Aromatoleum petrolei: one gene and its partner. The protein of the gene in region 1 binds, or shares a complex with, the protein of each later gene. Links are inferred from orthologs where the notes say so. Each region holds a gene or a part of one and is shown in the gene's direction. Other genes may lie near its edges.

Evidence for each region. The genes of interacting proteins can lie anywhere in the genome.
Region 2: the proteins of ToN1_RS04120 (region 1) and ToN1_RS04960 are in contact, whole or in part, in a cryo-EM structure (PDB 9GE8), measured with the Escherichia coli proteins. The link is inferred for Aromatoleum petrolei from one-to-one orthologs.

What each region holds. Positions count from the first base shown.
Region 1 is NZ_CP059560.1:902,773-910,499, reverse strand. The notes cover bases 2,057-4,951. They hold ToN1_RS04120 (ABC transporter ATP-binding protein), read left to right. Parts: upstream 2,057-3,093; coding sequence 3,094-3,810; downstream 3,811-4,951. Other genes in these bases: hpnE (hydroxysqualene dehydroxylase HpnE), read right to left, coding at 3,825-4,951; ToN1_RS04125 (arylesterase), read right to left, coding at 2,499-3,110; selD (selenide, water dikinase SelD), read left to right, coding at 2,057-2,456. Outside these bases: ToN1_RS04140 (sigma-54-dependent transcriptional regulator), read left to right, coding at 1-303; tRNA 2-selenouridine(34) synthase MnmH, read right to left, coding at 310-1,359; more of selD, read left to right, coding at 1,416-2,056; more of hpnE, read right to left, coding at 4,952-5,135; presqualene diphosphate synthase HpnD, read right to left, coding at 5,155-5,988; squalene synthase HpnC, read right to left, coding at 5,985-6,818; ToN1_RS04100 (sensor domain-containing diguanylate cyclase), read right to left, coding at 6,900-7,727.
Region 2 is NZ_CP059560.1:1,091,875-1,098,115, reverse strand. The notes cover bases 2,645-5,700. They hold ToN1_RS04960 (ABC transporter permease), read left to right. Parts: upstream 2,645-2,952; coding sequence 2,953-5,448; downstream 5,449-5,700. Other genes in these bases: ToN1_RS04955 (cytochrome c3 family protein), read right to left, coding at 5,582-5,700; ToN1_RS04965 (M20 aminoacylase family protein), read left to right, coding at 2,645-2,921. Also shown: ToN1_RS04970 (hypothetical protein), read left to right, coding at 124-1,596; more of ToN1_RS04965, read left to right, coding at 1,755-2,644; more of ToN1_RS04955, read right to left, coding at 5,701-6,241.

The sequences.
Region 1 (7,727 bases):
CGCAACGTGCTGGAGCAGGCCGTGCTGCTGGCAACGGGGCCGACCATAGATATTTCTCAGCTGTCGCTGTCGACCGGGGTCAGCGTGCCCTCGCTCGCGCATGGAGTGCTGGAGTCAGCACCCGCAGCGTCGGCAGCGCCCGCTGCGCCGCAGACGCTGGAGGACCTGGAGCGCCGCGCCCTCCTCGATGCGCTGCGTGGAACCGGCTGGAACGTGTCGCGCGCGGCCCGCGTGCTGGGCATCAGCCGCGATACTTTGCGCTACCGCATCGACAAGTTCGGGCTCAGCGTGACCAGCGTGTGAACCGGCTCAGGCCTGCGCAGCCAGGATCCGTTGCGCCAGTCCGTGGATGCCCGCGGGCGTGAGGTCATCGCAGGCGAAGCTTGGGGCGTCGGGGAAGCGCGCGAAGTTGCGGTTCTGCGAACGCCGGTAGAGCGGGTCGTAATGCAGGTCGATGAACTCGCCGTACAGCGTGTGCAGGTCGCGCTGCCGGGCGAGCTCCTTCCAGCGTTCCAGCACTTCGTTGCTCTGCAGGCCGCGCAGGAATTCGATGCGGTTCTGGAGATCGGGCACATCGTCGCCGAGGTAGTCGTAGTCGCGCACCAGGAATTCGATGCGCGCGTCGCGGGCGGCCTCGATCGCGACGCAGGCGCTCGCCCGCATGTGCGCGATCAGGCCCTCGGGCAGGTGGATGCGGCCGATCTTGCGGCTTTCGGCCTCGACGAACACCGGGCGTGCAGGATCGAAGCCGTGCAGTTTCTCGTACAGGCGGGTCTCGAAGGACTTCTGCGTCGGCTGCGGACGGTCGGGTAGGGCGCCCAGCACCGACCCCTTGTGCGCGGCGAGATCCTCCAGGTCGAGCACCTGCGCGCCGAGCGCCGCGAGCTGCTCGAGCACGCGCGTCTTGCCGCTGCCGGTGGCCCCGCAGAGCACGCGCAGGTCGAAGCGCTGCGGCAGGGTTTCCAGTTCGGTGACGACCATGCGGCGCCAGTTCTTGTAGCCGCCTTCGAGCTGGCACGCATCCCAGCCGATGAGCCGCAGCCAGGTCACGAAGGAGCCGCTGCGCTGGCCGCCGCGCCAGCAGTAGACGAGCGGGCGCCAGTCCTTGGGCTTGTCCTGGAAGCGCTCGCGCAGGTGGCGGGCGATGTTCTCGGCGACCATCGCGGCGCCGATGCGGCGCGCCTCGAACGCCGACTGCTGCTTGTAGATGGTGCCGACGATGGCGCGTTGCTCGTTGTCCAGCACCGGGCAGCTGATCGCGCCCGGGATGTGGTCTTCCTCGAATTCCGCGGGGCTGCGGGCGTCGATGAACTCGTCAAAGGTGTCCAGCTGTGCTACGGTCGCGATGCCTTTTTTCATGCCTTGTCGCGGCGCGCCGGTGCTCGCCGGACGGCCGTCTTTCCCCCTCGGAATCCATGGATCAGATCAAACTTACGCAATTCTCCCACGGCGGCGGATGCGGCTGCAAAATCGCTCCCGCGGTGCTGTCGAAACTCCTCGCGCACGCGCCGGCCGGCATTGTCCCGCCCGAGCTGCTGGTGGGCACCGAAACCGCCGACGATGCGGCCGTGTACCAGCTGAACGAGCGGCAGGCCATCGTCGCGACGACCGATTTCTTCACCCCCATCGTCGACGATCCCTACGATTTCGGCCGCATCGCCGCGACCAATGCGCTGTCCGACGTGTACGCGATGGGCGGGCGCCCGATCATGGCGCTGGCGCTCGTGGGCATGCCCCTCGACAAGCTGCCGCCGGAAGTCATCGGCCGCATCCTCGAGGGCGGCGCCTCGGTGTGTCGTGACGCCGGTATTCCGATCGCCGGCGGCCATTCCATCGACGTGCTGGAGCCGATCTACGGCCTCGTCGGGCTGGGTGTCGTCGATCCGGCCGAGGTCAAGAAGAACGCCGGCGCGCAGGCGGGCGACGTGCTGATCCTGACCAAACCGCTGGGCATCGGCATCCTCTCCGCGGGCCTCAAGAAGGGGCTGCTGGCGGATGCCGACTACGCCGAGATGCTGCGCTGGACGACGCTGCTCAATCGCGTCGGCGCACGCCTCGCCGGCATGGGGGGCGTGCATGCGGTGACCGACGTCACCGGCTTCGGGCTGGCGGGGCACCTGCTGGAGATCTGCCGCGGCTCGAAGCTCGGCGCGACGGTGAATTTCGATGCGCTGCCAAAAATCGCCGCAGCCGAGAAGCTCGTGCGCGACGGCGTCGCCACCGGCGCCTCCACGCGCAACTGGGCGAGCTACGGCGAGGACGTGAGAATGGCGGCCGCCGCGCCCGAGTGGCAACGCAAGTTCATCACCGACCCGCAGACCAGTGGCGGCCTGCTGATCGCCTGCGCCGAGCCCGGCGTCGAGGCGGTGCTGGCGGCGATCCGCGCGGAGCAGGGCAGCGAGGGCCACGTCATCGGCCGCATGGTCGCGGGCGAGGTGGTGCTGCGCGTCGAATGAAGTCGCTGCGGGCCGGGGCGCGCCCCGGCCCGGCCGACTGCTTCAGCCCTTGAGCAGGCCCTTCAGCCCCCTCCATACGGTTTCGAGGATCAGCGGTTGGGCCTCGGCGGTCGGATGGATGCCGTCGGGCTGGAAAAGGTCCGGCTTGTCGGCAAAGCCGTCGAGGAGGAAGGGGATGAGGGGCACCTTCTCGTTGCGCGCGACCTCGGCGAAGGTCTGCTGGAAACGCCGTGTGTAGGCGGGGCCGTAGTTGGGCGGCAACTGCATGCCCACGAGCAGCACCTTCGCACCCTTGCCGCGTGCCGCCTGGATCATCGCGCTGAGGTTTTCGCCCATCAGCGCGGGTTGCAGTCCGCGCAGGCCGTCGTTGGCACCGAGCTCCAGGATGACGAGAGCGGGTTTGTGCCGGTCGAGTGCCGCGCTCAGGCGCGTGCGCCCTCCGGCCGTGGTTTCGCCGCTGACGGAGCCGTTGATCACGGTATGACGGAACCCTTCGCGCACAAGTCGCGTCTGCAACAGGGTGGGCCAGTCTTGCTGCGGCCGCAGGCCGTAGCCGGCCGACAGGCTATCGCCCCACACGAGTATCGTCGCCGCCTGGGCGGCGCCCGACAACAGGATTGCAAAGAAGAAGGTCACGATGGATCGCAGCGGCATTGAGTTCTCCGTTCCGGTGATGCAGGTCTCGGGCCTGTCCAAGAGTGTCGAACTGGCCGACGGCCAGGGGATGCTCCAGATTCTGCAGGATGTGTCGTTCGGCGTCGCGGCCGGCGAGTCCGTCGCGATCGTCGGCGCCTCCGGCTCGGGCAAATCGACCCTCCTCGGATTGCTGGCCGGGCTGGATGTTCCCAGCGCGGGCAGCGTGCATATTCTCGGCCGGGACCTGTTTGCGCTCAGCGAGGATGACCGCGCAGCGCTGCGCGGCGAGGCGATCGGCTTCGTATTCCAGGCGTTCCAGCTGCTGCCGGCGTTGACGGCGTTGGAGAACGTCATGCTCCCGCTGGAGCTCGCCGGCGCCCGAGACGCCGCGGCCACGGCGCGCAAGTGGCTCGAGCGGGTGGGCCTCGGCGGCCGCCTGCGGCATTATCCCAAGCACCTTTCCGGCGGCGAGCAGCAGCGCGTCGCGCTGGCGCGCGCCTTCGCACCCGATCCGCGCCTGCTCCTCGCCGACGAGCCCACCGGCAATCTCGATGCGGCGACGGGCGAAGCGGTGATCGAACTGATGTTCGCGCTGAACCGTGAATCCGGCACCACGCTGATCCTCGTCACGCATGACGAGTCACTCGCGGCTCGTTGCGGCCGCGTTCTGCACATGCAGGCGGGGCGGCTCAGCGAACCGGCCCTGCGCGCATCCTGACCGAGCCGGACGGATCAGGCCGCAGTGCTGGCGAAGCGGCGCAGCACGCGCGAGGCCGCATTGATGCCCGAGCGCACGGCCGATTCCAGCGTCGCTGGGTAATCCGAATCGAGGTAGTCCCCGGCGAGCCAGAGCCCGGGCACGGGGGTTTGCGCCCCGGGGCGCGAGATACCGGGTTGGCAGGCGAACGTTGCGCGCTTTTCGGTGATGACCTGCGACCATTCGAGTGGTGGCAGGCGCTGACCGAGTTCCTGCTCGAGCTGCGCGTGCACGGCGAGCAGCAGATCTTCGCGCGACAGCGCGTCGTGCGGTCCACGCGTGCTGATGACGCAGGCGAGAAGACCCTGCGGCCCGCCGAGCTGGCCGCGGTCGAAGGCCCACTGCGCGGGCCCGTGTGTGAGGCCGATCATCGGGTAAGACAGGCGCGTGGTCTGCCCGAGTGCGAGGTAGACGGTGGTGATCGGCTCGCTGGGCAGCGCAGCGATCATCGCCGACAGCCGCTCGCAATTGCCGACGGAATCGAGCAGCGCTGTGGCGTGGTGGGGGGCGGTCGCCAGTACCACCTGCGAATACACCTGTCGCGGCGACGGGTCGCCCTCCAGGCGAAAACCGTCCTGCACCTGATGGATCGCTTCGACCGGTGTGCCCGTACGCAGCTTGCCGCGCCGCACGGCGAGGTAGCGCGCCGCTGGCACGGGGAAGAGCTCGGACAGGTCGACGCGCGGGATCAGCAGTTCGCTCGCAGCCGCGCCGGCGCCGAGGCTGTCGCGCAGCACGTTCGCGAACACTTGCGCAGAAGCCTCGTCCAGTGGCGTGTTCAGCGCGGCGACGCACAGTGGCTCCCACACCAGCCGGACGAGGTGCTGGGGCTGGCGTAGTTCGTGCAGCAGCGCCGCCACGCTCTGCCCCGAGTCGACGCGGAAGCGCCGCTTCTTCAGTACGCGCATCAGGCGCAGCATCGCGAGCCGGTCACCCCAGCTCAGCCCTTTCGCGGTCAGCAGGCCGAGCGCCAGATGCAGTGGGGCCGGCAGGCGAGCAGCCTGCAGGTGCAGCTGCCCGGGCGTGTGCAGGGTGAGCGGCAGGTGGGCCAGCTCCTTGGGCGAGCCGCCGGTCATGCGCAACAGGCGCAGCAATTCGCCATAGGCGCCGAGCAGGATGTGCTGGCCGTTGTCGACGCGCCAGCCGTCCTTCGCGACTGCGCGCGCGCGTCCGCCGAGCGTGTGCGAGCGTTCGAACACGGTCACCTGCACGCCGCGCCGGGCGAGTTCGACCGCGCAGGCGAGGCCGGCGTAGCCGGCGCCGATGACCGCGACCGGATGGTTCATCGCAGGCTGCGTCCCTTCGTCATGCACGCACCCAGGTCTTGCCGGCGATCCACAGTTTGCGCACCGGTGTGAGCGAGGTGCGGCGGTCGAGCACCACGAAGCCGTCGCTGGCGATTTCGCGCAGCAGGGTGCGGTAGATCGCGGCCATCACCAAGCCGGGCCGCTGGCTCTTGCGGTCGGCCGCGGGCAGTTGGGCGAGAGCCTGGTCGTAGTACTTCTCCGCGCGCTCGGCCTGGAAGGCCATCAGCGCGCGGAAGTTGTCGTCATCGCGGCCTTCCATGATCTGGCTCGCGGGCACCTTGAAGCGCTGCAGGTCCTCGATCGGCAGGTAGATGCGGCCGCGGCGCGCGTCCTCGCCGACGTCGCGGATGATATTGGTGAGCTGGAAGGCCATGCCGAGGTCGTGCGCGTACTTCAGCGTCTGCCGCTCGCGGTAGCCGAAAATCTCAGCGGCGAGGAGCCCAACGACACTGGCGACGCGGTAGCAGTAGAGCTGCAGGCCCTTGAAGTCGAGATAGCGGCTCTGCGTGAGGTCCATCTCCATGCCGTCGATGATTTCGAGCAGCTGTTCGAGCGGAAGGTTGAAGCGCGCGCTGACGTCCTTCAGCGCGAACCCCACCGGATGGCTGGGGGAACCCTCATAAGCCCGCGACACCTCCTTGCGCCACCAGTCGAGCTTGGTCTGCGCGACTTGCACGTCGTGGCATTCGTCGACGACGTCATCCACCTCGCGGCAGAACGCGTACAGGGCCGTGATGGCCTGGCGGCGCTCCGGCGGTAGGAACATGAAGCTGTAGTAGAAGCTGGAGCCGCTCTTCGCAGCCTTGTCGTGACAATAATCGTGCGGATTCATCGGATTCTCGAGTAATGCACGGCGCGCCAGGCGAGTCGCGGCCAGTCGCTGCGGGTGAGGGTGGGGCGGTGCCGGAACACGTCGTAGCCCGCGCGCTCGATGCGTTCGAGGATGCGCAGACCGCCCAGCACCATCAGGCGCAGTTCCCAGCCGACGCGTCCGGGCAGTTGCCGCGCGAGGGGCGCCCCTTCGACCATCATCGCCCGCGCACGTTGCACTTCGAAGTCCATCAGGGCACGCCATGCATCGTCGCAACGGGTGCGGTCGATATGGTCTTCGCTTAAGCCGAAGCGGGCCATGTCGGCTTGCGGCAGATAGATGCGGCGTTTGCGCCAGTCGATCGCGACGTCCTGCCAGAAGTTGATGAGCTGCAGGCTCGTGCAGATGAGGTCGGAGCGACGCAGGTTGTCCGGCGTCGCGGCGTCGTAGAGGTGCAGCAGTAGCCGCCCGACCGGATTCGCGGAGCGGCGGCAGTAGTCGAGCAGCTCGGCGAAGTCGGCATAGCGGGTCTTGCCCACGTCTTGGCTGAAGGCGTCAAGCAGGTCGCGGAAGCACTGCAGCGGCAGTTTGTGTGCGCGGATGTTTTTTGCGAGGCGGGTGAAAATCGGTGCGAGCGAGGCGTCGCGCGGCGCCTGGCCGGCTTCGATCGCGTTCAGTTCGATGCGGTAGTCGTTGAGGCGCGCCAGGCGCGCGATGGGTGCCGCGTCGCCTTCGTCGGCGATGTCGTCCGCACTGCGGGCGAACGCATAGATCGCCTCCACGGGCTCGCGCAGGCGGGCCGGAAGCAGGAGTGACGCGACAGGAAAGTTTTCGTAGTGGTCGACGGGCATGATCGGGGCGCCGCGAGTATACGCGAAGCCGTGTTTGCCGCAGCACAGCATGCGAGGGCAGTTGCGGGCACCAGGGCGGGCTCAGACCGCCTCGGCGCTGTCCGGTCCTTCAAGCGCGGGTGAATTCTGATGTTCCGCTTCGAGCGGATAGCGCACGACGCGGTTGCGGCCGCTGCGCTTGGCCTCGTAGCACGCGGCGTCGGCCGCGATGAGGATGTCCGAGGGGTCCGTGTGGCTGCCGTCGATGTAGGCCATTCCGACGCTGGCGCCAATCGAAAAATGGCGTCCGTGCCATTCGAAGTCGAACGAGGCGATGCTGGCGCGCAGTTCATCCGCGATGTCGAGGGCGTCGGATGGGCTGCAGCCGCGCAGGATCAGCGCGAACTCGTCGCCGCCGATGCGGCAGATGATGTCCTGTTCGCGTACGCGCTGCTGGATCAGGAGCGCGATGCGCATCAGCAGGTCGTCGCCGGCGGCGTGGCCGCAGGTGTCATTAACGATCTTGAAGCGGTCGAGGTCGATGAAGCACAGCGCCCCATGATCGCCCGCCCTGCGGGACGCCACCACGCACTCGTCGAGTTTCTGTTCGAAGACGCGGCGGTTCGGCAAACCCGTCAGCGGATCGTGCTGTGCCTGATATGCGAGCAGTGCGGTTGCGTCGTCGATGCGCAACTGCAGGGTTCGGTGGTTCTCGGAGATCGCGTGCGCCATCGTATTGAAGCCGCGTTCCAGCGCTGAGAGCTCTTGGCTGGTGGCGTGTTCGGGGATCGCGACGTCGAGCGCACCGTTGGCCATCTGCCCGACGCCGCGGACCAGGCGTGCCACCGGACGCGAAACGGAGCGTGCGAGCCGCACCGCAATCACTGCGGTGAGCAGCAGGCCGACCGCGACGATCGCGAACGACGTCCA
Region 2 (6,241 bases), 190 kb from region 1 along the record:
AGAGAGCGCGATTCTACATCGTAGGCCCGGCGTACAAGCCATCACGAATTACTGTCGTCGGCATGTGTTAGCCTTGTTACAAAACCGCCGTGTCCTGGCGGACACGAAGCTAATGGAGATTGCGTGGTGAGCCAAGGAGGTCGTGAGCCGCAGGAGCCGATCATTGCCCGGGCCGAGGCGGCACGGGCGACGGTCAGTGGCGGGGCGGATTACGCGAGGCTTTCCGAGCTGCTCGGTGAGATCAGGGGGCTGCAACGGGAGCTGGCGACGTTTTCCCGAGCGGGCACGCCCGATCCTGCGGGTGGCCGCCGCGCCCTTGGGTGCATTGACGATTCCGTTATCGCGTGCATCGGGCGCGTTCGTGAAACGCTTGCGACACTCGAGGACGCGCGCGACTGCCGCCCGCTGCTCCATGCGGTGCGCGACCTTGCCGGCGGTCTCTTGGATCAGCTCCAGCACAGCCTGGCCGAATGCGATGGAGACTGCGAGGGCGCCGGGCAGTCCGATGTCGCTGCCGCGCTCCGGTTGCGGCTCGTTCGTGCCGGAGCCGAGCGCGTGATTTGGGAGCGATGCAGCGGTGGGCCGCCGCATCCCCATGTGTGGCGCTGGCTGGGGGTGGCTTTCCTGCACGCGGTGCGCGAGCGCGACCCCGCGATCGAAAGCCCGACGCTGGCGGAAACGGGGGCCGAAGCGTCAGTCGAATTCCACTACGTAAAAGCACTTGCTGCGTGCACTGCGTCGCTCGATGTCCTGGCGCCGCGATTGCTGAGTTCCGTGGGTCGATTGCTGAACCAGGCCGTACCCGTTGCGAGTTTCGAGCCCGCTGCCTTCAAGGGGGCAACCCATTGGGTCGCACCGCAGGAGGGGAGCGGCCCATGCCGACTCGTCGGCCAAGTGGAGGCTATGGCGGGGGCTTGGTTCCTCTCGCCCGGATTCGCTCCGGAGATGTTCCGTGAAGCCCGGACTCGCGCCATCGGCGACGAACAGCCCTCGGCTTTCTCGTCGGACGGCAGAACCGCGTCGCTACACCTCCAGGCCCTGGATCATCTCCTGCGGCATTGGTCCGCGGCCCTGCCAGTCAGGCGTCACCGGCGCCACCTGATCGAGGGCGTGCTTGCGGCTGTCGCCGGTATCGACGAACTGCGAAAAGTGTTCGGGGGCGAACACGGCGTTCGCAGGGAAGAATGGCGCCTTCGCGACCTCAGTCGTGGCGGGGTGGGGGCGATTGCTGCGAACGGCTCGGTAAGCATTGGCCAACTCGTCGGGATTCATCCCGTCGACGGGCAGGGGTGGCAGCTTGCCTTGGTGCGGCGATCCTGGGCTCGGGACGACGACAGTGCGCACCTGGGATTGGAGATCCTGTCGCGCAAACCGATGCTCGCCCATGTGGACGACGGGCGCCGGCCCGCGGACGTGCTGCTGTGCGACCCGCTGCGACGCGGGGAAGCTGTGCGGGTGATTGCGCCCCCGCGTGAGTTTGGCGCCCCCGACCTGCCTCTATTTGTCACGGGCAACGGCGGTGTGCAGAAACTCAAACCCCTAGATGCCTGCTATACGGGGGAAGGATTCGAGCTACGCGTCTATCAGGTCCTCTGATGATGTTGCACGCGCACCACCGACGATCCCCCTGAAGGGAGTGTTCGTCGCAGCCAGGAGCGAGCAGGCGACATCGACGCGCGGCGCGATGCCCATTAAACTTGGATTGTTCCCCCGACAGACGAACGCATCGCAAACCTGCGACGACAGGTGAGGCCATGAGCATCCCCGAAAAAATCCGGCAATGCCATCCTGCGTTGACCGCGCTGCGGCGCGACATCCACGCTCATCCCGAACTCGCATTCGAAGAACACCGCACCGCGGAGCTCGTCGCACGCCGCCTTGAAGTCTTGGGTATCGACGTGCATCGCGGCCTGGGCGGCACCGGGGTCGTCGGCGTGCTCAAGGCCGGACGCAGCCTGCGTGCCATCGGCCTGCGCGCCGATATGGATGCCCTGCCCATTCAGGAACGCAACGACTTCGCGCACGTATCGCAGCACGCCGGCTGCATGCATGCCTGCGGCCACGACGGTCACACGACGATGCTGCTCGGTGCCGCCGAGGTGCTCGCAGCTCACCCCGACTTCGACGGGACTGCGTATTTCATCTTCCAGCCCGCGGAAGAGGGCGAGGGCGGCGCCGACTCGATGGTCGACGACGGCCTCTTCGAGCGTTTTCCGATGGCCTCCATCTTCGGCATGCACAACTGGCCGGGCCTGCCCGCCGGCCACTTTGCCGTGCATGACGGGCCCGTGATGGCGAGTGCGGACCGTTTCGACATCGAGATCCGCGGCCAGGGGGCGCATGGCGCGATGCCGCACCTCGGCACCGACTCCATCATTGCCGGTGCCGCGCTGGTGCAGGCGCTTCAAACCGTTGTCAGCCGCACCCTCGATCCCCTCGATTCGGCCGTTGTGTCCGTGACGCAGTTCCATGCCGGCGAAGCCTACAACGTCATTCCGGATCGGGCGAAGCTGTGTGGCACCGTGCGTGCCTTCAGCGCGGCCGTGCAGGACCGCATCGAGGCGGCTATCGCGCGTATTGCCCAGGGTGTCGCCGCGAGCCACGGCGTCAATGTCGAGGTCGATTATCGCCGCGGCTATCCGCCGACGATCAACACCCCGGATGAGGCCGAGCTCTGTGCCGCGGTGGTGGGTAGCCTCCCTGGTGCGAGCGTGCTGACCGACCTGCCTCCGAGCATGGGGGCTGAAGACTTTGCCTTCTACCTGCGCCACAAGCCGGGGTGCTATGTGTGGATAGGCAACGGTCCCGGCGAGGGTGGATGCACACTCCACAACCCGCACTACGATTTCAACGACGCGATCATTCCGTTCGGCGTCGCCTACTGGGTCGAACTCGTAAGGCGCCTGTTGCCCAAAGCCTGAACCTTTGGCGGTACGCGCCGTCCACCCGCGCATGAATACCCTACGCCTCGCCCTGCGCATGATGATGCGCGACCTGCGGGCGGGGGAGCTCCACCTGTTGGGCCTTGCCATCGTGATTGCGGTGGCCTGCCTGACCAGCGTGGGCTTCCTCGCCGACCGCGTCGGCCGCGGACTCGATCGCGAAGCGAACCAGTTGTTGGGCGGCGATCTGCTGCTGAGGGCCGATCACCCGTGGGACGAAAGCTATCGCAGCGAGGCAGGGCGCCTGGGGCTGCGGCATACCGGCACAGTGTTGTTCACCAGCATGGTGAGCACCGAAACCGCGGCGCAGCTGGCTGGTGTGAAAGTCGTCGGCGCAGGCTACCCACTGCGCGGCCACATCCGGATCGCGACGGAGCCCGCTCACGTTGACGCCATCGTCGATCGCATCCCCGCGCGCGGCGAGGTCTGGCTCGACGAGCGCCTGCAGGCCGCGCTCGGCGTGGCGGTCGGTGACCGCGTCGGGCTGGGGCGCCTGGAGTTAAAGGTCGGGGGAACGGTGACCTTCGAGTCCGACCGTGGGGCCAATTTCTTCAGCCTGCTTCCCCGCGCTATTTTCAATGTCGAAGACCTTGCAGAGTCAGGCCTTCTGATTCAGGGCAGCCGGGCAACGTGGCGACTCCACGTCGCAGGCGAGCCCGACGCCGTCGCTGCATTCGAGCGTTGGGCGAAAACCCGTTTGGGGCGCGGCGAAACGCTCGAGAGCATCGAGAATGCCCGGCCCGAAGTGCGCAATGCCCTCGACCAGGCCCAACGCTTCCTGCGCCTCGCGGCACTTCTGACGGTGATCCTCGCGGCCGTTGCGATAGGTATCTCCGCCCGTCGCTTCATGCAGAGACACCTGGACGCCTGTGCGGTGTTGCGTTGCCTGGGAGCTCGGCAGACGCAGGTCGTGTCGATCGTCGTGGGTGAATTCGCGTTGTTCGGACTGGCAGCGGCGGCGCTCGGCGCATCGCTCGGTTGGGCGGTGCAACTGGGGTTGGCGCGGATCCTCGTCCAGATCATGAACACCACCTTGCCTTCTCCCTCGCTTGTGCCCTTCGCCCACGGGATCGCTGTTGGGGTAATGCTGCTTGTTGGATTCGTTCTTCCCCAGCTCCTGCGCCTCGGTCGCGTCTCGACCCTTCGCGTCCTGCGACGCGAGATCGTGCTGGTGGAAGGACGCAGTGCGTCCGCGTGGGGGGCAGGCGTCTTGGCCTTGCTGGTCCTCGTATTCTGGATCGCCCAAGACCTGCGGCTTGGTGCGCAGGTTGCTGGTGGCTTCGCCATTGCGCTTGCCCTGTACGCCGCATTTGCCGCGGGATTCCTGCACCTTCTGGGCCGCTTGAGGGGAATCGCGTCACTTGGCGGAGGCGGTTGGCGGTATGGCATCGCGTCTCTTGTGCGCAGGACTGGCGCGAGCGTTGTCCAGATCGTCGCGCTGGGAGTGGGCATGACGGCCCTGTTGCTGCTCTCCATCGTCCGCGCCGACCTGCTCGACGACTGGCGCGGGATGACGCCGCCCGACGCACCCAACCGTTTCGTGATCAACATCCAGCCGGATCAGCGCGAAGCATTGTCGACCTCGTTTCTCGCCCGTGGACTCCCGGAACCGGATATTCGTCCGATGATTCGTGGCCGACTGGAGTCGATCAACGGGAAATCGGTTCGCCCGGACGACTACGATAACGAGCGCACGCGACGCCTTGCGGAGCGGGAATTCAATCTGAGCTACGGAAGCGGGCTGCCCGACGGGAACGTTGTGGTCGGCGGGCGCTGGCACGGGACGGATACTGCTGCGCAGTTCTCGGTCGAACGCGGTCTGGCGGAGACGTTTTCGCTAAAGGTGGGAGATCGCGTGCGCTTCAACGTCGCCGGCCGCCTTGTCGAGGCTCCCATCACCAGCATCCGTGATCTCAAGTGGGATTCGATGCGTGTGAATTTCTTCTTCATCGCCTCGCCGGGTGTGCTGGAGGAAGATCCGGCAAGTCTCATCACCAGCTTCCGCTTGCCTCCGGGTGATCAGCGATTCACGACCGACTTGGTGAGGGAGTTTCCGAATCTGTCGATCATCGACATCGACTCAGTCATCGCCCAGATGCGTGCGATGACCGACAAGCTCATCCTCATCGTCGAGAGTGTATTCGCGTTCGCGGTGTTGTCGGGCTTCCTCGTGCTCTTTTCGGCGCTGCAGTCGACGCATGACGAGCGTGATTACGAACTTGCGATGCTGCGAACCTTGGGAGCCCGCAACGCTCATTTGCGTCGGGCGCTGGTGACAGAGTTTGTCGCGCTTGCCGGACTCGCCTGTGGGCTTGCCGGCGGTGGGGCTGCCATCTTGGGATGGATTCTCGCGCGCTACGCGTTCGACATGCCCTATGTGCCCAATCCTGTGTCTCTGGGGGGGGCAATGCTTGCAAGCGCTTTCACGGTGGTCGCGGCAGGATGGATCGGGACCCGCAAGCTTCTTGCCCGTTCGCCTACGGCAAGTTTGCGTCGCTTGGCATGATGACATAACAGCGACGAACAACATTCATTTCAATGTAGTTCTCAAAAAAAAGACACTGAAATCGGTGTGGTTTCTGAAAACGAGAAAGGCGCCATTCGGCGCCTTTCTTTGTTTCCTCTCAAGACGTACTCGCTTACTTTACGTGGCAGGTCATACAGATTTGGCTACCGTCGGCTGTGACCCTAAGGAAGGTCGGCAGGAAGGTCGAGGTCGTCCCGGGAACTCCGTGTGGATCATGACACGAAGCACACTCCACCTCGTAGCCATTGCCGGAGTCATAGAACCGCAGTTCGTCCTTGTCGGGGCGATTGTCACCGTCCTTGTCGAAGAACCGGATGTTCTGGTAGGTGCCTGTAGGAACATTCCAGTCGCTCCCTGCCGGCAGCTTGACGCCGACCGGGTGGTCGTTGGTGAGATCGGTCCCGATTGCGAAGACCTGGAAGTTCGTGGCAGCTGCGGTCTTGCCTGGGGAGTGACAGCTGAGACAGCTCGTTTCGCTGTTCGGGTCGGAATTCAAGCCTTGGTGCGTGACCGCGTCGGGGTCGCCACCGTTCCGTCGCCACGTGTCCAGCAAGGTCTCGGCGGTTGCAGCGGACGGGTCCAGCGCCAAGGCGCCGTTGTATCCACCCGAGCCAGGCATGTTCACGATCGAGTCCACTGCTGTCTGGCCGTCGTGGCAGGAGAGGCAGGTCAGCGAATTCGGGCCGGGCTGCGTTGCATCCTGAGACAACGTTTGCTGGTTGTAGAGCGTGTAGGTGGTCGTGCGGACCGTCCGGTTCCACAAGGGTGCGCT